DNA from 2 places in the Kitasatospora sp. NBC_01246 genome. Region 2 is predicted to be linked to the other one. Evidence: riboswitches for the same ligand, from Rfam matches in the RefSeq annotation. Region 2 holds a riboswitch; the other holds the start of a gene.
What was found. A riboswitch is a leader RNA that binds a small molecule or an ion and turns the genes downstream of it on or off. The one in region 2 is predicted to bind S-adenosylmethionine.
Positions count from the first base shown of each region.

Region 1: another riboswitch for S-adenosylmethionine. It lies ahead of thrC (threonine synthase); the one in region 2 lies ahead of OG618_RS11805 (aminotransferase class V-fold PLP-dependent enzyme).

Region 1 is NZ_CP108484.1:4,881,267-4,891,552, reverse strand. Features, by position in the region: gene OG618_RS21465 (hypothetical protein) at 1-934, opposite strand, end outside; gene OG618_RS21460 (PadR family transcriptional regulator) at 931-1,278, opposite strand; gene OG618_RS21455 (HD domain-containing protein) at 1,369-2,022, shown strand; gene OG618_RS21450 (hypothetical protein) at 2,150-2,515, opposite strand; gene groL (chaperonin GroEL) at 2,616-4,238, opposite strand; gene OG618_RS21440 (cold-shock protein) at 4,654-4,857, opposite strand; gene OG618_RS21435 (ubiquitin-like small modifier protein 1) at 5,461-5,739, opposite strand; gene thrC (threonine synthase) at 5,801-7,087, opposite strand; SAM riboswitch class I at 7,105-7,237, opposite strand; gene OG618_RS21425 (glucosyl-3-phosphoglycerate synthase) at 7,387-8,454, shown strand; gene OG618_RS21420 (alpha,alpha-trehalose-phosphate synthase (UDP-forming)) at 8,502-9,971, shown strand; gene otsB (trehalose-phosphatase) at 10,021-10,286, opposite strand, start outside.
Region 2 is NZ_CP108484.1:2,701,041-2,711,326, reverse strand. Features, by position in the region: gene OG618_RS11845 (L,D-transpeptidase) at 1-1,139, shown strand, start outside; gene OG618_RS11840 (GntR family transcriptional regulator) at 1,168-1,551, opposite strand; gene qcrB (cytochrome bc1 complex cytochrome b subunit) at 1,655-3,316, opposite strand; gene qcrA (cytochrome bc1 complex Rieske iron-sulfur subunit) at 3,313-4,383, opposite strand; gene qcrC (cytochrome bc1 complex diheme cytochrome c subunit) at 4,380-5,189, opposite strand; gene ctaE (aa3-type cytochrome oxidase subunit III) at 5,377-5,997, opposite strand; gene OG618_RS11815 (hypothetical protein) at 6,393-6,818, shown strand; gene trpD (anthranilate phosphoribosyltransferase) at 6,941-8,017, shown strand; SAM riboswitch class IV at 8,165-8,282, shown strand; gene OG618_RS11805 (aminotransferase class V-fold PLP-dependent enzyme) at 8,334-9,698, shown strand; gene OG618_RS11800 (Lrp/AsnC ligand binding domain-containing protein) at 9,709-9,990, opposite strand; gene OG618_RS11795 (rhomboid family intramembrane serine protease) at 10,032-10,286, opposite strand, start outside.

The DNA.
Region 1 (10,286 bases), 2.2 Mb from region 2:
CCGAGCGGCGCAGACCCTCGATACCCCGCCAGCCGATCCCGGCCACCGCCACGAACGCCGCGCCGACCGCGCCGACCCCCAACAGGTTCCAGATCCCACCGGCCGACTCCCAGAGGCTGAACAGGCTGAACGAGAGGGTGAGCGGCAGCACCGCCAGCCCGATCGCCGCCGGCACCAGCCAACCGCGCGCCGCGGCGCACACCAGCAGCAGCGGAACCGCCAGCAGCAGGGCGGCCCACGGGTCGTTCATCAGGTACCGGGTGTCCCAGCCGCCCTGGGCGCTGACCACCAGCAGACCCCCGACCGCGCCCAGCGGCACCAGGGCCGCGGTCCGCCAGGTCGGCCGGCCCAGCAGGTCCCCCGGCGCGGCGAGCACCAGCAGACCGGACAGCACGAACGGCAGCGCGGAGGTGGAGCTGTAGGAGAACCACCACCAGTCGACGAACTCCACGCTCAGGACGGAGTCGGCCAGGTTCAGCAGACCGGCACCGATCACCGCGACCGACAGGACCCGGGCCGCCGTCCAGTGCCCCAGCACCGCGGCCACCGCCAGCAGCAGCGAGGCCACCGGCAGCGCGAACACGGTCAGCGCCAGCAGGACCGAGGAGTGCGCCCCCTGGATCCGCCAGGCGACCAGGTCGGGGTTGCTGACCCACGGGTAGAGGGCGGCCCCCGCGGCGGTGCCGGCCACCAGCGGAACCGCCAGCGCCAGCAGCCGCCCGGCCGCCGACGCCGAGGTCAGCCGGGCGCGCATCCGCAGGCCGTAGGCGGCGAGGTCCAGCGCCTCCCGCAGCAGGGTGGGCCGGTCCGCCTCCGCCGTGGTGTCAGCGAAGACCGCGGCCAGCTCCTCGCCGCGCTCGCGGCGGTAGCGGGCCGGGTAGAGCTGGAGCGCCGCCCGCAGGGCGACCGGCCGGTCGATGGTCTGCATGCTCACGCGAAGACCCCCCTGACCATCGAGAGCACGGCGGAGAGCCTGCGCTCGGCCTCGGAGGCGACGGCCCGCAGCCGCCCCGCCTCGGCCGCCAGCGCGCCGCGGCCGGCCGGCGTCAGCGCGTAGCTGCGCCGGGCCCGGCCGTCCACGACCTCCTCGGCGGCGACCTCGATCAGGCCCTGCTGGAGCAGCCGGTCGAGCGCGCCGTAGAGGGTGCCGGTGCGCATCTTCACCCGGCCGTCGGAGATCGCGGTGACCTCCTGGATGAGCGCGTAGCCGTGTCTGGGCGCGTCGGCCAGCGCGGTGAGCAGAAGCAGCGTCGGCTCCTGCATGGCTCGTTCTGTCATAGGACTACATATATCGTCAAACTACATATGCGTCCAGTGGCCCCGCCGGACTCCGCCCGTGCCGCGACCGGCACCCGCCAGAATGAGCCCATGCCGAACCAGCCCGCCGCCCCCGTCCCGGCCGACCTGCTCGCCGACTGGACCGCCCTGCTGCGCCGCTGCGGCGCCGGCGCCGACCCCGCGCCGTACGGCCGCGACCTGCTGGGCCGCTGGGCCGAACCGCAGCGCCGCTACCACACCACCGCCCACCTGCGGGCGGTGCTCGGCCACGTGGACGTGCTCGCCGCGCACGCCGAGGACCCGGACACCGTCCGGCTGGCCGCCTGGTTCCACGACGCCGTCTACCGCCCGGACCGCTCCGAGAACGAGGAGCGCAGCGCCGCCCTCGCCGTCCGGGCGCTCACCGAGGCGGGCCTGTCCGGGCCGCGGACCGCCGAGGTGGCCCGTCTGGTCCGGCTCACCGTCTCGCACCGCCCCGAACCCGGCGACCGGGACGGCGAGGTGCTCTGCGACGCGGACCTCGCCGTCCTCGGCGGCGACCCGCGGGCGTACGCCGCCTACGCGGCCGCGGTGCGCGAGGAGTACGCCTTCGTCCCGGAGCCGGACTTCCGCGCCGGGCGGGCCGACATCCTGCGCCGGCTCCTGGCCCTGCCCGCGCTCTACCGCACGCCCCTCGCCCGCGAGCGCTTCGACGCCGCCGCCCGGGCCAACCTGGCGGCCGAACTCGACCGGCTCGAAGGCTGACTCACTGACCGGCCGACCGGCTGACCAGCCGGCTCACTGACCGGCCGACCCGTTGACCGGCCGACCCGCCCAGGACGCGCGAAGGCCCGGCCCGGCGCACGGGGCGCCGGGCCGGGCCGGGGCAGGATCAGCCGTCGAGCCGGCCGACGGGCGCCACCACCGCCCCCGCCTTGCCGCAGACCCAGTGCGGCTCCGGCCCCAGCTCGGGCTCGACGCCCAGCGCGTGCGGGTCACCATCGGCCGCGCACGAGGTGCAGAGCGGCCAGCGGCCGTAGGCCTCCAGCAGCGCGTCCTGGACATCCTGGGCGACCAGCCCGAGCACGTACTCGGCGCCGTCCGGCCACTGCTCAAGCCACCACCGGCGGTGCGTCACGGCGTCCTCGACCAGCGACACCACGGCGGCGTCCGCCACGTCCCGCGCGGTCAGGTCGGCCAGGATCAGCGCCCGCGCGTTGTGCAGGGCGGTCTCGATGTCATCAGCGGTGGCAGCCATCCGTCCATTGTCCCAAAACGGCGCCGGACACAACGCCGCACGGGCGGCTCCCCGAGGGGAACCGCCCGTGCGATCGGGAAACGACCGATCCCGGAGGGGATCAGAAGTCCATGTCACCGCCCGGCATGCCGCCGCCGGCGGCCGCGGCGGCCTTCTCCGGCTTGTCGGCGATGACGGCCTCGGTGGTGAGGAAGAGCGCCGCGATGGAGGCGGCGTTCTGCAGCGCGGAACGGGTGACCTTCGCCGGGTCGATGATGCCCTCGGCGATGAGGTCGACGTAGGTGTTGGTGGCGGCGTTCAGGCCGTGACCGGCGGGGAGGTTGCGCACCTTCTCCACCACGACACCGCCCTCGAGGCCGGCGTTGGTCGCGATCTGCTTGATCGGGGCCTCCAGCGCCACGCGGACGATGTTGGCACCGGTGGCCTCGTCGCCCTCCAGCTCCAGCTTGTCGAACGCGACACCGGCCTGCAGCAGCGCGACGCCACCACCGGCGACGATGCCCTCCTCGACGGCGGCCTTCGCGTTGCGGACGGCGTCCTCGATGCGGTGCTTGCGCTCCTTGAGCTCCACCTCGGTGGCCGCGCCGGCCTTGATGACGGCCACGCCGCCGGCCAGCTTGGCGAGGCGCTCCTGGAGCTTCTCGCGGTCGTAGTCCGAGTCGCTGTTCTCGATCTCGGCACGGATCTGGTTCACGCGGCCGGCGACCTGGTCGCTGTCGCCGCCACCGTCGACGATGGTGGTCTCGTCCTTGGTGATGACCACCTTGCGGGCGGTGCCCAGCAGGTCGACGCCGGCGTTCTCCAGCTTGAGGCCGACCTCCTCGGAGATCACGGTGCCACCGGTGAGGATGGCGATGTCGCCGAGCATGGCCTTGCGGCGGTCGCCGAAGCCCGGGGCCTTGACGGCGACGGACTTGAAGGTGCCGCGGATCTTGTTCACGACCAGGGTCGACAGGGCCTCGCCCTCGACGTCCTCGGCGATGATGACGAGCGGCTTGCCGCTCTGCATGACCTTCTCCAGCAGCGGGAGCAGGTCCTTGACCGAGCCGATCTTGGAGTTGGCGATGAGGATGTACGGGTCCTCGAACGTCGCCTCCATCCGCTCCAGGTCGGTGGCGAAGTAGGCGGAGATGTAGCCCTTGTCGAAGCGCATGCCCTCGGTGAGCTCGAGCTCCAGACCGAAGGTGTTGCTCTCCTCGACGGTGATGACGCCTTCCTTGCCGACCTTGTCCATGGCCTCGGCGATGAGCTCGCCGATCTGGGTGTCGGCGGCCGAGATGGAGGCGGTGGAGGCGATCTGCTCCTTGGTCTCCACGTCCTTGGCCTGGGCCAGCAGCTGGTCCGAGACGGCCTGGACGGCCTTCTCGATACCGCGCTTCAGGGCCATCGGGTTGGCGCCGGCGGCGACGTTGCGCAGACCCTCGCGAACGAGCGCCTGGGCCAGCACGGTGGCGGTGGTGGTGCCGTCACCCGCGACGTCGTCGGTCTTCTTGGCGACCTCCTTGACGAGCTCCGCGCCGATCTTCTCGTAGGGGTCCTCGAGCTCGATCTCCTTGGCGATGGAGACACCGTCGTTGGTGATCGTGGGGGCGCCCCACTTCTTCTCCAGCACGACGTTGCGGCCCTTGGGGCCGAGCGTGACCTTCACCGCGTCGGCGAGCTGGTTCATGCCACGCTCAAGGCCGCGGCGAGCTTCCTCATCAAAGGCGATGATCTTGGCCATCAGAAGTGGTCCTCCGGGACACGGTCGACTGCTCGGACCAAGGGGTGCCCGCGACGGACGGCCCTGGTGTGCGGGGGTCCTTTCCCCTACCGCTCCCGGGGGCCTCACCGACCCAGTCCGCTGTCACTCTCACACTGTGAGTGCTAACGCCAATGATTAGCACTCCGGGTAGGCGAGTGCAAGCCCAATCGCCCAACCCGCGAGCCGCGTCCGCCCCCTGCGGCCGCCGTCGGCGAGCCCCCGACGGGCCGCCGACGGGCCGCCGCCGGGGTGTCCGGCACCCCCGCGCCGGACGCCGCGCGGGCCCCCGCCGGACATGCCGACGGGCCCGTACGACATGTGTCGTACGGGCCCGTCGTGAAGCAAGAGGTGCACCAGCCGAATGGGCCGAGCCGAACTCCTGGGGTCGGAAAGGTCAGACCGCGGCGCGGACCATGTCCGCCTGCGGGCCCTTCTGCCCCTGAGAGATCTCGAACTCGACCCGCTGGCCCTCCTCAAGGGTGCGGTAGCCGTCCATCTGGATCGCGCTGTAGTGGACGAAGACGTCCGCACCACCGTCGACCGCGATGAAGCCGTAGCCCTTCTCCGCGTTGAACCACTTGACGGTGCCCTGAGCCATTCCGAACTCCCCTAGTGCTGTGCTGGCCCTTCACGCGCCCGCAGGTCGCGGGCCCGGGTCTGGTTTGAGGCCGGCCCGGGGAACCCCCCCTGGGCGCAGCCGTGCACGCCACAATCGTCCGCGGAGACCACCGGAAGACCTCCGGTGAGCGGGTGATTGCGTCGACCGCGGCTGAATGTATCCGGATCGACGCCCTCTGCAACAGGGTCAACCGCTGGGAATTCCCGAGGTCCGCCAGGGGACAGGCCAGACCAAAGCGGGAGGAAATCGGCATTTCACGCCGGACATAGCGGACGAATTACTCAAATGCCTTCGAGAATTCTGACATCGGCCTGACATGTTTCACGGTCACGGCCCCGGCGCCGGTCTCAGCGGCCGGACAGACACCGGCGGTACGGGCGCGGACGGAGTTCGAGTACCGGCGCGAGGGGGGTGGCGCGGCCCTCTTCCCGGACGAGCCACACTCTACTCCCCCGGACCGCGAAATATTCCCGCCGGAATGCGGCGGGCCGCCCGCGCGTACGGAGATCGGAATTCCGTACGGGCGGACGGCCCGGTCGAAAACGGGTCGGCCGATGAAAGGCCTGGTCGGAAAGGGGCGGATCAGCAGCCGCCGGCCACCGCCGGAATGATCGAAACGCTCGCGCCGTCCTTGATCTCGGTGGCCAGGCCCTCGGCGAACCGGACGTCGTCGTCGTTCACGTAGACGTTGACGAACCGGCGCAGCTTGCCGGCGTCGTCCAGGATCCGGGCGGCGATCCCGGCGTGGTTCCGCTCCAGGTCGGCGATGACGTCGCCCAGGGTGGCGCCCTCGGCGGCCACCTCGGCGGCGCCGCCGGTGTAGGTGCGCAGGATGGTCGGGATGCGGACGGTGGCGCTCATGGGGGATCTCCTCGGGCGGTGCGGCCGGGCGGCCGGTACGGGCTGCGGGGGCGGCGGGGGGTCAGGCGGACGCGAGGCCGGCGTCGCGGAACGAGGCCAGCGTCGGGCGGATGACGGTGGTCATCCCGGAGTCGGAGACGGCGTCCAGCGTCTTCAGGCCGTCACCGGTGTTGATCGCGACGGTCTCCTTGGCCGGATCCAGCTGTCCGGTCTCGACCAGCTTCTTCAGCACGCCGACGGTCACCCCGCCCGCGGTCTCGGCGAAGATGCCCTCGGTCCGGGCCAGCAGCTTGATCGCGGCGACCACCTCGGCGTCGGTGACGTCCTCGACCGCCCCGCCGGTGCGCCGGGCGATGTCCAGCACGTAGGGGCCGTCGGCCGGGTTGCCGATCGCCAGCGACTTGGCGATGGTGTCCGGCTTGACCGGCCGGATCACGTCCTGGCCGGCCTTGAAGGCCGCCGACACCGGCGAGCAGCCCGCCGCCTGGGCGCCGAAGATCCGGTACGGCCGGTCCTCGACCAGGCCCAGCTTGATCAGCTCCTGCAGGCCCTTGTCGATCTTCGTCAGCTGCGAGCCCGAGGCGATCGGGATGACGATCTGCTCCGGCAGCCGCCAGCCGAGCTGCTCGCAGATCTCGTACGCCAGCGTCTTGGAACCCTCGCCGTAGTACGGGCGCAGGTTGACGTTGACGAAGCCCCACCCCTCACCGGCCGGGTCGCCGATCAGCTCCGAGCAGAAGCGGTTCACGTCGTCGTAGTTGCCCTCGATGCCGACCAGCTCGCCACCGTAGACACCGGCCATGACGACCTTGCCCTGCTCCAGGTCGTGCGGGATGAACACGCAGGACTTGAACCCGGCCCGGGCCGCCGCCGCGCCCACCGCGCCGGCCAGGTTGCCGGTCGAGGAGCAGGAGAGGGTCGTGAAGTGGAACGCGCGGGCCGCCTCGATCGCGCAGGCGACCACCCGGTCCTTGAAGGAGTGCGTCGGGTTGCCGGAGTCGTCCTTGACGTGCAGCTGGGCGGTGAACCCGAGCTCGCGGCCCAGGTTGTCCGCCTTCACCAGCGGGGTCCACCCCGGGTTGAGGTTCGGCTTGTCGGCCACGTCGGCCGGGACGGGCAGCAGCGGGGCGTAGCGCCAGATCGACGCCGGACCGGCCTCGATCCGCTTGCGGAGCTCCTCCGCGCCCTCGCTCCCGAAGTCGTAGGCGATCTCCAGCGGCCCGAAGCACTCCAGGCAGGCGAAGCTGGGACCGAGCGGGAACCGGGTACCGCACTCCCGACAGGACAGTGCGACGGCGGGACCGAGATCAACGGTCGCGGGGGCGGCTGCGGCGGTGTCGATAGCCATGATGGCGGAGGCCTCTCTCCTCATCTTCCCCGTGACGCGGGCGCGCCACAGGCCGGAATTGGCACCTGTCCCGCCGGGGCCGGAGGCCTGCCGTGCGAGAAGGTTGCCGGGACGTCAACGGGCCGTTCCCTCAGTCCCTCTGGATGAGCTCTGTGAAGTTGTGGTCCTGCTCAGCGGCGACCCCGGCGTGCGAAGGTCCGATCGCTGTACGAAGACTGTATCCGAAGGCGTCAACCCTGAACGGGACCGTCCGCCACGCGAGATGCCCCGTCCCACCCCGATCCGTCGAGGAGAGTTCCGTGCCCGCCGAACCGACACCCGCGCTCCTCCCGAAGGCGGCGTCCTGGCTGCGCCGCCGCTCCTGGAGCGCGGCCGACCGCCCGGTGGGCGCCCTGCTGGCGGCCAAGCAGGCGGCGGGTCGGGCCGGCACCGTCAGCGTGGTGCTGCCCGCCCTGGACGAGGAGGCCACCGTCGGCGACATCGTCCGCACCGTGCGCCGCGAGCTGATGGAACGCCTGCCCCTCGTCGACGAACTCGTCGTCGTCGACTCCGGCTCCGTCGACGGCACCGCCGCCGCGGCCGCCGAGGCCGGCGCCCGGGTCGTCCACCGCGACGACATCCTGCCCCGGCTGCCCGCCTCCCCCGGCAAGGGCGAGGTGCTCTGGCGCTCGCTGCTGGTCACCAGCGGCGAGATCGTCTGCTTCGTCGACGCCGACCTGCGCTCCTTCGACCCCGCCTTCGTCTCCGGCATCATCGGCCCGCTGCTCACCGAGCCGGACATCCAGCTGGTCAAGGCCATGTACGACCGGCCGCTCGAAGTGACGAACGGCTCCGGTTCCGGCGACGCCGCCGTGGTCCCCTCCGGCGGCGGACGGGTCACCGAGCTGGTCGCCCGCCCCCTGCTCAACCTGCACTGGCCGGAACTCGCCGGTTTCGTCCAGCCGCTCGGCGGCGAGTACGCGGCCCGCCGCTCGCTGCTCGAACGGCTGCCGTTCCCCACCGGCTACGGCGTCGAGCTCGGCCTCCTGGTGGACGCCCTGGAGCTCGCCGGCCTGGACGCCCTCGCCCAGGTGGACGTCGGCGTACGCCACCACCGCCACCAGGACAGCCAGGCGCTCGGCCGGATGGCCGCCACCATCTACCGCACCGCCCTGGAACGCCTGGACCGGACCCACCGGCTGAAGGCCTCCGCCGACCTGGTCCACCCGCTGCTCACCCAGTTCACCCGGGACCCGCGCACCGCGGCCGGGCCCCCGGCCGGCGGCGCCGCCATCTTCACCCCGCACACCCATGCGATCACGGCGGAGGAACGGCCCCCGATGCACACCGTCCCGGAGTACGCCGCCCACCACGGCCACCAGGCCTGACGCCGGACGGGGGTTTGCCGACCCGGGCCCACGGCAACGTACCAACCATGGGCGATCTCACGACCGAACGTTCGAGTGCGACCGGTTCCGCCACCGTACTGGTGGCCTCCAACCGGGGACCGGTGTCATTCAGTACCGCGGCCGACGGCACCCTGACCCTGCGCCGGGGCGGCGGCGGGCTGGTGTCCGGACTCTCCGCGATCGACGACCCGCATGCCGTCTGGGTCTGCGCGGCGCTCGGCGACGCCGACCGCCGGGCCGCCCGGGAGGCCCCCGACGGCCGCCTCGACCGGGCCGGCCACGACGTCGGCGGACAGGCCGTCCGGATGCTGGACATAGACCCGGAGACGTTCGCGGCCGCCTACAACGGCGTCGCCAACTCCACCCTCTGGTTCGTCCACCACCTGCTCTACGCCACCCCGACGGCCCCCTCCTTCGGCGCGGAGTTCCGCTCCGAATGGCAGTCCTACCGCGCCTACAACGCCGCCTTCGCCGAGGCCCTCGCCGCCGAGGCGGCGCCCGGGGCCGCGGTACTGATCCAGGACTACCACCTCTCGCTGGCCCCGGCCCTGCTCCGGACCGCCCGCCCCGACCTGCGCATCGGCCACTTCTCGCACACCCCGTGGGCCCCGCCCGAGTACTTCCGGCTGCTGCCGGACGACGTCGCCGAGAGCGTCCTGACCGGCATCCTCGGCGCCGACCGGGCCGCCTTCCTGACCCGCCGCTGGGCCCTCGCCTTCGCCGACTGCTGCGCGGACGTCCTCGGCGCGGACGTCGACCGCGAGGCCCTCACCGTGACGCACGCGGGCCGCACCACCCGGCTCGGCGTGCACGCCCTCGGGGCCGACGCCGACTTCCTGCGCGAGCGGTCCCACCGCCCGGACGTCGACGAGCGGCTCGCCACCCTGCGCGAGGCGGTCGGCGGGCGGCGCACCGTCGTCCGGGTCGACCGCACCGAGCTGAGCAAGAACATCGTCCGCGGCTTCCAGGCCTACCGGCACCTGCTCCGCACCCGCCCCGAGTGGCTGGACAGCGTGGTGCACATCGCCTTCGCCTACCCCTCGCGCACCGACCTCGCCGAGTACCGCGCCTACACCGCCGAGGTGGAGCGGCTCGCCGCCGAGATCAACGCGGAGTTCGGCACCGCCGACTGGCAGCCGCTGATCCTGCACGTCAACGACGACTTCCCGCGCTCCCTCGCGGCCTACCGGCTGGCCGACGTCGCCCTGGTGAACCCGATCCGCGACGGCATGAACCTGGTCGCCAAGGAGGTACCGGTGGTCTCCGACCGCGGCTGCGCCCTGGTGCTCTCCCGCGAGGCCGGCGCCCACGCGGAGCTGGCCGACGACGCCCTGTGCGTCAACCCGTACGACGTCATCGCCACCGCGGAGGCCCTGCACACGGCGCTCACCATGCCCGAGGACGAGCGGGCCGACCGCACCAAGCGCCTCGCCGCCGCCTCGACGGCGCTGCCGCCGCAGCAGTGGTTCCTCGACCAGCTGACGGCGCTGGACTGACCGCCGCCGTACCGGCCGGCGGCCCGACCGCCGGCCGGCACGGCCGACTCTAGGAGCCCTGGGCCCCGTCCCCGAGCGCCGCTCCCAGCGCCGTCAGCAGCCCCACCACGCCGGCCGGGCCGGCGACCACCAGGTCCGCCCGGTCGGCGAGCTCCCGCACCGGCGCGTCGCCGTCGACCGTGCCGCTGCACACCAGCAGGCCGGCCAGCCCCTCGCCGCGCAGCTTCTCCACGGCCGCGAAGGCCGCCACGTCCCCCAGGTCGTCCCCCGCGTAGAGCACCGCCCGGGCGCCCCGCTCGCGCAGGAACCCGGTCA
Region 2 (10,286 bases):
ACGCGGCCCCGCTGGTGCACCTCTCGGCGACCGGGACGGTGGATCCGTCCCAGCCGGTGACGGTGACGGCGGTACCCGGCAGCCGGCTCACCGACGTCACGGTGGTCGGTCCGGACGGCCGGGTGGTGGCCGGACAGCTCTCGGCGGACCAGCTCAGCTGGCAGACCACCGGGCGTCTCAAGGCGGCCACCGCCTACACCGTCAGGATCGCCGCCGACGACGGCAAGGGCGGTCGCGGCGAGACCACCGCCGGCTTCAGCACGGTGGCGGGCCAGCGCCTGCTCACCGCCAAGCTCGGCCCGGACTCCTCCGGCACCGGCCTCTACGGCGTCGGCCAGCCGCTCACCGTCCAGCTCTCGGAGGCGGTGAAGGACCCGCAGGCCCGCCAGGAGGTCGAGCGCGCCCTGACCGTCACCTCGCAGCCCGCCGTCACCGGCGGCTGGTACTGGGTGGACGACAAGAACCTGCACTTCCGGCCGGAGGAGTACTGGCCGACCGGCACCACCGTCAGCCTGGTCTACGACGGCACCGGCAGCCGGATCGCGGACGGCCTCTACGGCGGCGACCGCGCCGCGCTGGCCCTGCGGATCGGCGAGCGGGTGGAGTCGGTGGTGGACGCCGCCACCCACGAGCTCACCCTGACGCGCGGCGGCGAGGTGGTCCGGACGATACCCGTGACCACCGGCAAGCCCGGCTTCGACACCCGCAACGGCGTCAAGGTGGTGCTCGGACAGGAGCGCCAGGTGCGGATGAGCGGCGAGACGATCGGCATAGCCGCCGGCAGCTCGGAGGCCTACGACCTCAACGTCGAGTGGGCCACCCGGGTGACCTGGAGCGGCGAGTACGTGCACGCCGCGCCCTGGTCGGTGGGCTCGCAGGGGGTGGCGAACGTCAGCCACGGCTGTACCGGCATGAGCACCGAGAACGCGAAGTGGTTCTACCAGAACACCCGGATCGGCGACCTGGTCACGGTGGTCAACAGCCAGGGTCCGAGCATGGAGTCGTTCGGCAACGGCTTCGGGGACTGGAACATCGCCTGGACCGACTGGGTCAAGCACAGCGCCCTCGGACAGCCCGTCAGCACCACGCCGCCGGCCTCCCGGGCCCCCGCCACCGGGATGATCCGCCCGGAGCTCTGACGCCCCTCCCGGCCCCGGCCCGGGCCGCTCAGCCCTCCCGGCCGGGCTCCCGGTGGGCCAGCCGCAGCGCCGTCGCCACGGCCGCCAGGGCGTCCGCCTCCGGCACGCCGAGCCGCCGGACCCGTTCGGCGTACTCGGTGGCCGCGGCGGCGGCCAGCCGGTGCGCGGTGTCCCCGGTGGCGGCGATCAGGGTGCCGCGCCGGCCGTGCGTCTCCACCACCCCGTCGGTCTCCAGCTCGCGGTAGGCCCGCGCCACCGTCCCGGCCGCCAGCCCGAGCTGCTCGGCCAGGGCCCGGACGGTGGGCAGCCGCAGCCCGGTCGGCAGGTCACCGGTGCGGGCGCGCTCGGCGATCTGCTCCCGGATCTGCTCGTACGGGGGCGTGGCGGCGGCGGGGTCGACGGACAGCTCCACGGGGGCTCCAGACGGTGGGGCGGACGGGAAAGCCCGAGGGCCGCCGACCAGGAAGAACTCTGGTCGGCGGCCCTCGGGGGTGACGCGGGGGATGCGTACGGGATCAGTGGTGGCCGTGGCCGCTGGTGATCTCGTGGTGCTCCTCGGCGGTCGGCTTCGGGATCCGGCTGCCCTCGCCGTAGAAGCCGCGGGAGAGCTTCGCCCGGGTACGGGGGATCAGCCCGGCCTTGGCGGCCACGCCGTTCTCGTCCGTCTCGGCCGGCAGCTCGAACACGGGCGGCTGCTCGTGCGAGGTGAGCTTGTGCAGGTCGGCCTGCGGCAGCTGGGCGTGCACCTCGATGAACTCGCCGTGCGGCAGGCGCTTGATGACGCCCGTCTCGCGGCCGTGCAGCACCTTCTCCTTGTCCCGGCGCTGGAGGCCGAGGCACCAGCGCTTGGTGGCGATGAAGGTCAGCACCGGCACCACGAAGAAGCCCACGCGGACGAAGTACGTGATGTCGTTGATCGACAGGTGCAGGTGGGTGGCGAACAGGTCGTTGCCACCACCGACCAGCAGCACCAGGTACAGGCTGATCCAGGCGGCGCCCAGCGCGGTGCGGACCGGCGCGTTGCGCGGGCGGTCCAGGATGTGGTGCTCGCGCTTGTCGCCGGTGACCCAGGACTCGATGAACGGGTAGACCGCGATCGCGACCAGGACCAGCGGGAAGATCATCAGCGGGACGAAGACACCCAGGTTCAGGGTGTGGCCCCACAGGCCGATCTCCCAGCCCGGCATGACGCGGATCAGGCCCTCGGAGAAGCCCATGTACCAGTCCGGCTGGGCGTCCGTGGACACCTGGTCGGGGCGGTACGGGCCGTACGCCCAGATCGGGTTGATCGTGGCGATCGCCGAGACGGCGGCGATGAGACCGAAGACCAGGAAGAAGAAGCCACCGGCCTTGGCCATGTAGACCGGCATCAGCGGCATGCCGACGACGTTCTTCTCGGTCTTGCCCGGGCCCGCCCACTGGGTGTGCTTGTGGTAGAAGACCAGGATCAGGTGCGCGACCAGCAGGCCGAGCATGATGCCGGGGATCAGCAGCACGTGGATGGTGAAGAACCGCGGCACGATGTCGTGGCCGGGGAACTCGCCGCCGAACAGGAACATCTGGATGTAGGTGCCCACCAGCGGGACGGCGAGGATCGCGCCTTCCATGAAGCGGATACCGGTGCCCGAGAGCAGGTCGTCGGGCAGCGAGTAGCCGAAGAAGCCGTCGAACATGCCCAGGACCAGCAGCAGGAAGCCGAAGACCCAGTTGATCTCACGCGGCTTGCGGAACGCGCCGGTGAAGAACACGCGCATCATGTGCACGAGCATCGCGGCCACGAAGACCAGCGCGGCCCAGTGGTGGATCTGGCGGACCAGCAGGCCGCCGCGGACCTCGAAGCTGATGTCCACCGTCGACGCGTACGCCTCGGACATCGGGATGCCCTTGAGCGGGATGTACGAGCCGTCGTAGATGACCTCGCCCATGCTGGGCTTGAAGAACAGCGTCAGGTACACGCCCGTCAGGATGATGATGACGAAGGTGTAGAGGCAGATCTCGCCCAGCATGAAGGACCAGTGGTCCGGGAAGATCTTCCGCAGGTTGGCCTTGGCGAGGGAGTAGATCCCCAGCCGGCCGTCCGTCCAGTCAGCAGCCTGCTCCCACTTGTTGGCGGGCTTGGCACGCGTGCTGCCGGCGGGCTTGGCGGCACCGGAGGTGGTGCTGCTCGCGCTACTCATCGAGCACGCTCCCAGTAGCTCGGGCCGACGGGCTCGTCGAAGTCGCCGGTGGCGACCAGGAAGCCCTTCTCGTCAGTGGTGATCTTCAGCTGCGGCAGCGGGTGGCCGGCCGGGCCGAAGATGACGCGCGCGCCGTCCGCCAGGTCGAAGGTCGACTGGTGGCAGGGGCAGAGCGCGTGGTGGGTCTGCTGCTCGTACAGGCTGATCGGGCAGCCGACGTGGGTGCAGATCTTGGAGTAGGCGAGGATGCCCTCGAAGCCCTTCTCCCGGGACTCGGTGTCCTTGATGTCCTCCGGTGCGATGCGCACCAGCATCAGGGCGTCCTTGGCGATCTGCTGCTGGAAGTCCTCGTCGTGCGTGCTGAGACCCTCCGGCATGGCGAAGGTCAGCGAGCCGACGATGACGTCCTCGGCCTTCATCGGCTGGTTGGTGTTCATGTTGATCAGCTGCAGCGGCTTCACATCGGTGGCCTCGCGCCAGCCGGTGTGCTCCAGCTTGTCCTCGGGCAGCGGGCCCAGGTCGCGCAGCAGCACGACGCCGGACAGCGGCACCAGGGCCATCGAACCGATGAGGGTGTTGCGGATCATCTTGCGGCGGCCGAAGCCGGACTCGGCGGCGCCGGTCCTGAACTGCTCGATGACGTCCGCGCGGACCTCGTCGTCGGCCTCGATCGGGTGACGCTCGGCCGGGATCTCGTGGTCCGACATCAGGGTGCGGGCCCAGTGGACCGCACCCGCGCCGATGCAGAACAGCGCGACGCCCAGGGTCATGCCCAGCGCGAAGTTCAGCGCGCTGACGTGGCCCAGCGGGAAGATGTAGACGATCTTGTCCGGGTCGATGGCCACGTAGGAGGCGATGAAGCCCACGGTGGCGAGCATCGAGACCACGAACATCAGCGAGACCTGGCGCTCGGCCCGCTGGGCGGCCCGCTCGTCGATGTCGGTGCGACGCGGTTGGTGGGCCGGCAGGCCCGGGTCGGCGAACGGATCGCCGTGGGCGGCCACCTCGTGGTGTCCGGCGGAGCCGTGTGACTCCGGGAGCTTCTCTTCTGACATGTCGTGGCTCATGACTTCTTGGCCTTGGTGGTGTGGGCGGCGACCCAGATCGCGACCGCGATGAGCGTGCCGAGACCGAAGATCCAGCCGAACAGGCCCTCGGTCACCGGACCGAGGCTGCCGAGCGTGAGACCGCCGGGGTTCGGCTCATCGTTGGTGGTGTGGCGGACGAAGGCCACGATCTGCTTCTTCTGCTCCTCGGGCATGGTGGTGTCCGGGAACGACGGCATGTTCTGCGGGCCGGTCTGCATGGCCTCGTAGATGTGCTTGGCGTCCACTCCCTCCAGCGACGGGGCGTACTTGCCCTGGGTCAGGGCACCGCCCTGGCCGGCGAAGTTGTGGCACTGGGCGCAGTTGGTGCGGAACAGCTCGCCACCCTTGGAGAGGTCCTCGGGGTTGGTCGAGGTGTACTGCTCCTCGGTCGGGATGACCGGGCCGGGGCCGAGCGAAGCCACGAAGGCGGCGAGCTGGTCGATCTCCGCCTGCGAGTAGATGTTCTTCTTGCTCGGCACCTGGGCGCCGGGCTGCTGGGCCGGCATGCGGCCGGTGCCGACCTGGAAGTCGACCGCGGCTGAGCCGACGCCGACCAGGCTCGGACCGTCGCTGCTGCCCTGGCCGTTCAGGCCGTGGCAGGAGGAGCAGCCCACGGCGAAGAGCTTCTTGCCCTCATCGATCGCGAGCGACTGCGCGGCGACGTCGGCCTGCGCCTTGTCGGCGGGCGCGAACGCGGCGTACAGCCCCCCGGTTGCCGCCAGGGCGAGAAGTAGGACGACCAGCGCCGCCAATGGGTGGCGCCGTCGTGCGGAGAGCTTTTTCACGGAATAACCCCGGTGTCAGGATCTGGTCGACTGGTGGGTGCACCCGGCGGCCGGTCTGGCCGGCACGAGGCTGCCTGTCTAGGGCTGCGCGCGCGGTCGGTCGGTTGGGAGCGTAGGCACCGGCAAATCGGGCCGTCGCCGGTGAGGGCGGGACCCGGAGCCGGTGGCCAGCGACCTGATCAGCTGGTTACTTGATCAGGTAGATGGTCGCGAACAGGCCGATCCACACGACGTCGACGAAGTGCCAGTAGTACGACACCACGATGGCGGCGGTGGCCTGCTCGTGCGTGAAGCGCTTGGCTGCGTACGTCCGTCCGAGGACCAGCAGGAAGGCGATCAGACCACCCGTCACGTGCATACCGTGGAAGCCGGTGGTCAGGTAGAACACCGTGCCGTACGGGTCGGAGGACAGCGAGAGGCCGTCCTTCTTGACCAGCTCGGTGTACTCGAAGATCTGGCCGCCGATGAAGATCGCGCCCATCACGAAGGTGATGACGAACCACGAGCGGAGCTTCTTCACGTCCCCGCGCTCGGCAGCGAACACGCCGAGCTGGCAGGTGAGAGAGGAGAGCACCAGGATCGTGGTGTTGACCGAGGAGAAGGGCACGTTGAGGGCGTGCGCCTTCTCGCTCCAGAACTCGGCTCCCTTGACGGAGCGGAGCGTGAAGTACATCGCGAAGAGGGCCGCGAAGAACATCAACTCGGAACTGAGCCAGACGATCGTTCCGACGCTGACCATGTTCGGCCGGTTGACCGATCCGTGCGCGTGCCCGGTTTCTACTGCTGTTGCTGTCGCCACGACGGACATTATGTCGGTCCCTTATTCCGTCTTCACGCCGGGGGGTGTCCCTCGGAGTGTCCGGTGCGTGCGGTATGCCCCGGTGGGGCCCGCCGGGACGCCCGGATGGCGGCTGAGCAGGGGCGTGTCCCTTTTCTGACGGTTCTTCGAAGGCATCTTCGACCCTGATGCCCAGCGTGTCGCTCCACTCCTTCGGGGTCCGCCGGGAGTAAGGGAAAGGCCCTCGGGTCGGCCGTACGGGTGGACCGCGACTGCGGGGGTGACGGCCTGTCCTCCGGGCGGGTGAGTCGTGGGCGCGGCGGCTTGAGACGGATCGTGCGGGAGTGGCTCGGCGGGCGGTGATCGGGAGTAGCATCCGGGTTGAGACGAACGTGGTCCGGATCACACTTGAGGGAGCAGGGCCCATGGCGTACACCACCGACGAGACGCTGACCGTTCTCGTCTACAGCCACGACCGCAACACCCGCGAGCAGGTGCTGACGGCCCTGGGCCGCCGGCCCGCGGAGGATCTGCCGGAGCTGACCTACCTGGAGTGCGCGACGACCCCCGCGGTGCTGAAGGCACTGGAGAAGGGGGGCGTGGACCTCTGCGTGCTGGACGGCGAGGCGGTCCCGGCCGGCGGCCTCGGGCTCGCCCGGCAGTTGAAGGACGAGATCTACGGCTGCCCGCCGGTGCTGGTGGTGATCGGCCGGCCGCAGGACTCCTGGCTGGCCGCCTGGAGCCGGGCCGACGCGGCCATCTCCCACCCGGTGGACCCGGTGGCGCTGGCCGAGGCGGCCGCCACGCTGCTCCGGGCCCGGCTGGCGAAGCGGGCCCCGGCCGCCCGGTAGGACCGCGTCTCAGTGGGAGAGAAGTGAAGGCGACGGCGGGGCGGAGGCGTCCCGCCGCTCGATAGGCTGGCTCCATCCTTACGGAGAACCCCTCGGGGAACCGACAAGAGCTGGAGTCAGCCATGGTGAACGTGAACCCTGCGAACGGCGGCAAGGACCCCGTGCAGGTGGTCCGCACCTGGCCGGACATCCTGTCGGCGCTGCTGCGGGGCGAGGACCTCGACCGGGCGGACACCGCCTGGGCGATGGACCGGATCATGAGCGGCGAGGCCTCCGCGGTGCAGATGGCCGGCTTCATGGTCGCCCTGCGGGCCAAGGGCGAGACGGTGGACGAGATCGTCGGCCTGGTGGACTCGATGTACGCGCACGCCGAACCGCTCTCCATCCCCGGCCCGGCGGTCGACATCGTGGGCACCGGCGGCGACCGGGCGAAGACCGTCAACATCTCGACCATGTCGGCGATCGTCGCCGCGGCGGCCGGTGCCAAGGTGGTCAAGCACGGCAACCGGGCGGCCTCCTCGGCGAGCGGCTCCTCGGACGTGCTGGAGAAGCTCGGCGTCAATCTGGACCTCTCGGCCCGGCGGGTCGCCGAGGTGGCCGAGGAGGTCGGACTGACCTTCTGCTTCGCGGCCAGGTTCCACCCCGCGATGCGGCACACCGCCCCGGCCCGCAGCGGCCTCGGGGTGCCGACCGCCTTCAACACCCTCGGCCCGCTGACCAACCCGGCCAAGGTCACCGCCCACGCGATCGGCTGCTTCGACACCCGGCTGGCCTCGCTGATCGCCGGGGTGCTGGCCCGCCGGGGGTCCACCGCGCTGGTCTTCCGCGGCGACGACGGCCTGGACGAGCTGACCGTCACCACCACCTCCCGGGTCTGGATCGTGCGCGACGGCGAGGTCACCGAGACCTCCTTCGATCCGCGCGACGTCGGCGTCCAGCTGGTGGGCATCGAGGCGCTTCGCGGCGGGGACCCGGCGTTCAACGCGGACGTCGCGCGCCGGCTGCTGGCCGGGGAGCGCGGGGCGGTGCGGGACGCCGTCCTGATGAACACGGCGACGGCGCTGGTGGCGCTGGACCTCACCGACGCGCCGCTCGCCGAGCAGCTGGCGGCCGGAATGGAGCGGGCCGCGGCGGCCATCGACTCGGGCGCCGCGCAGGATCTGCTGCGGCGCTGGTCCGAGGCCACCACCCGGGTGTGAAGCGGCGGTCGGGCCCGCGGGGGGATGCCTCCCCGCGGGCCCTTCGCACGTCCGGCGGTGGCGTCGCCGGGCCCCGGCGGTGGACCGCTGTCCGGATGGCGGACCCCTGTTTGACCACTCGACGGACGCGACCTAGAGTCTTCGCCAGGTCATGAGTGACAGCGTCAAGCCCCAGCTGGCTGTCCGGCAACCCTCCGTCCGTGGCGGGGTGCCCTGGGTGAGGACCGGGTCTCGCGGCGAACCGTCCGCGTGACAAGCGCGGACGCCGGCTGACACGCACCTCCGGGGTCCTTACCCGTCGAAGGAGTGCACCCCCATGTCCGTCGCCACCGAGATCTGCGCCCCGCTCCCCGTCCTCGGCCACGACGTCGAGGTCCCGCTGGTCAACGGTGACAAGGTCACCTACGCCGCGCTCGACTACGCCGCCAGCTCCCCGGCGCTGCAGCGGGTCTGGGACGACGTCGCCGCCTACGCCCCCTACTACGGCAGCGTGCACCGGGGCGCCGGCTACCTCTCCCAGCTCTCCACCGACCTCTTCGAGCAGAGCCGCCGCACCGTCGCGGACTTCCTCGACCTGCGCGAGGGCGACCAGGTGGTCTTCACCCGGGCCACCACCGACTCGCTGAACCTGCTGGCGGGCGCCGTCCCGGCCGGCACCCGGGTCTTCGCCTTCGAGACCGAGCACCACGCCTCGCTGCTGCCCTGGCGCCACGCCGGGCTGAGCGTCACCTACCTGCGCGCCCCGCGCTCGCACGCCGAGGCCGTCGCCGCGCTGGACGCCGCGCTGGCCGAGGCCCCCGAGGGCCCCAAGCTGCTCTGCGTCACCGGCGCCTCGAACGTCACCGGCGAGCTCTGGCCGGTCGCCGAGCTCACCGAGACCGCCCACCGGCACGGCGCCCGGGTGGTGCTGGACGCCGCGCAGCTCGCCCCGCACCACCGGGTCTCGGTGCGCGAGCTGGGCGTGGACTGGATCGCCTTCTCGGGCCACAAGATCTACGCGCCGTTCGGCGCCGGGGTGCTGGCCGGCCGGGCCGACTGGCTGGACGCGGCCGAGCCGTACCTGGCCGGCGGCGGCGCCACCCGCACGGTCGCCCGGGAGGCCGACGGCTCGGTGGCCGTGCAGTGGCACACCGGCCCGGCCCGGCACGAGGCCGGCTCGCCGAACGTGATCGGCGTCTACTCCATCGCCTCGGCCTGCCGGGCCCTGACCGAGGCGGGCTTCGACGCGCTGGAGGCCCGCGAGCGGCAGCTGATCGCCCGGCTGAAGGCCGGGCTGGCGGAGGTCCCGCAGGTGCGGGTGCTGAACCTGTTCGGCGCGGACTCGGCCCGGGTGGGCGTGCTCTCCTTCGTCGTCCAGGGCTGGAACAGCTCGCACTTCTCGGCCGCGCTCTCCGCCGAGTACGGCATCGGGGTGCGCGACGGCCTGTTCTGCGCGCACCCGCTGGTGCGCACCCTGCTCGGCGACGAGGACGTGGCGCCGTCCGAGTGCGGTGCGCCGGAGGCGTCGCTGCCGGGGGAGCGCAGCCTGAACGCGATCCGGGTCAGCTTCGGCGCGGGTACCCCGGACGAGCACATCGACCGGTTCCTGACCGCCGTCCGCGAGCTGGTCACGGACGGCGCGGCCTGGAACTACCGCAACGAGGGCGGCCGCTGCGTCGCGGACACCCGGCGCGAGGGCTGAACGGGGGAGGCTACTCGCCCAGGCCGAGCGCGAAGGCGGTCTCCAGGTCGTGCTGGGAGTAGGTGCGGAAGGCGATCTGGGTCTCGGTGTGGGCCACGCCCGGGACCTTGTTCAGCCGGCCGGGGATCACCTCGGCCAGGTCGTCGTGCCGGCGCACCCGCACCATCGCCACCAGGTCGTAGCCGCCGGTGACCGAGTAGACCTCGCTGACGCCCTCGATGGCCGCGATCGCCTCGGCGATCTCCGGGATGCGGTCGACGCTGGTCTTGATCAGGACGATGGCGGTGATCACTGTTCGGGCTCCTTTGTGAGGTGCCGCCAGGGTATCGGGCGTCAGCGGGGCCGTCGCGAGGGGCGGGTGGCCAGCGTGCAGGCGTACAGGAACCCCGCCGAGAAGCCGATCACGTGGACCAGGTAGGCGACGCCCGGCCCCGCCGAGTGCACCGACCACCACTGGAGCGCGAACCAGAGGCCGAGCACCAGCCAGGCCGGGAACCGCAGGGGCAGGAAGAGCAGCAGCGGGACGAGCGTGGTCACCCGGGCCCGCGGGTGCAGCCTCAGGTAGGCGCCGAGCACGCCGGCGATCGC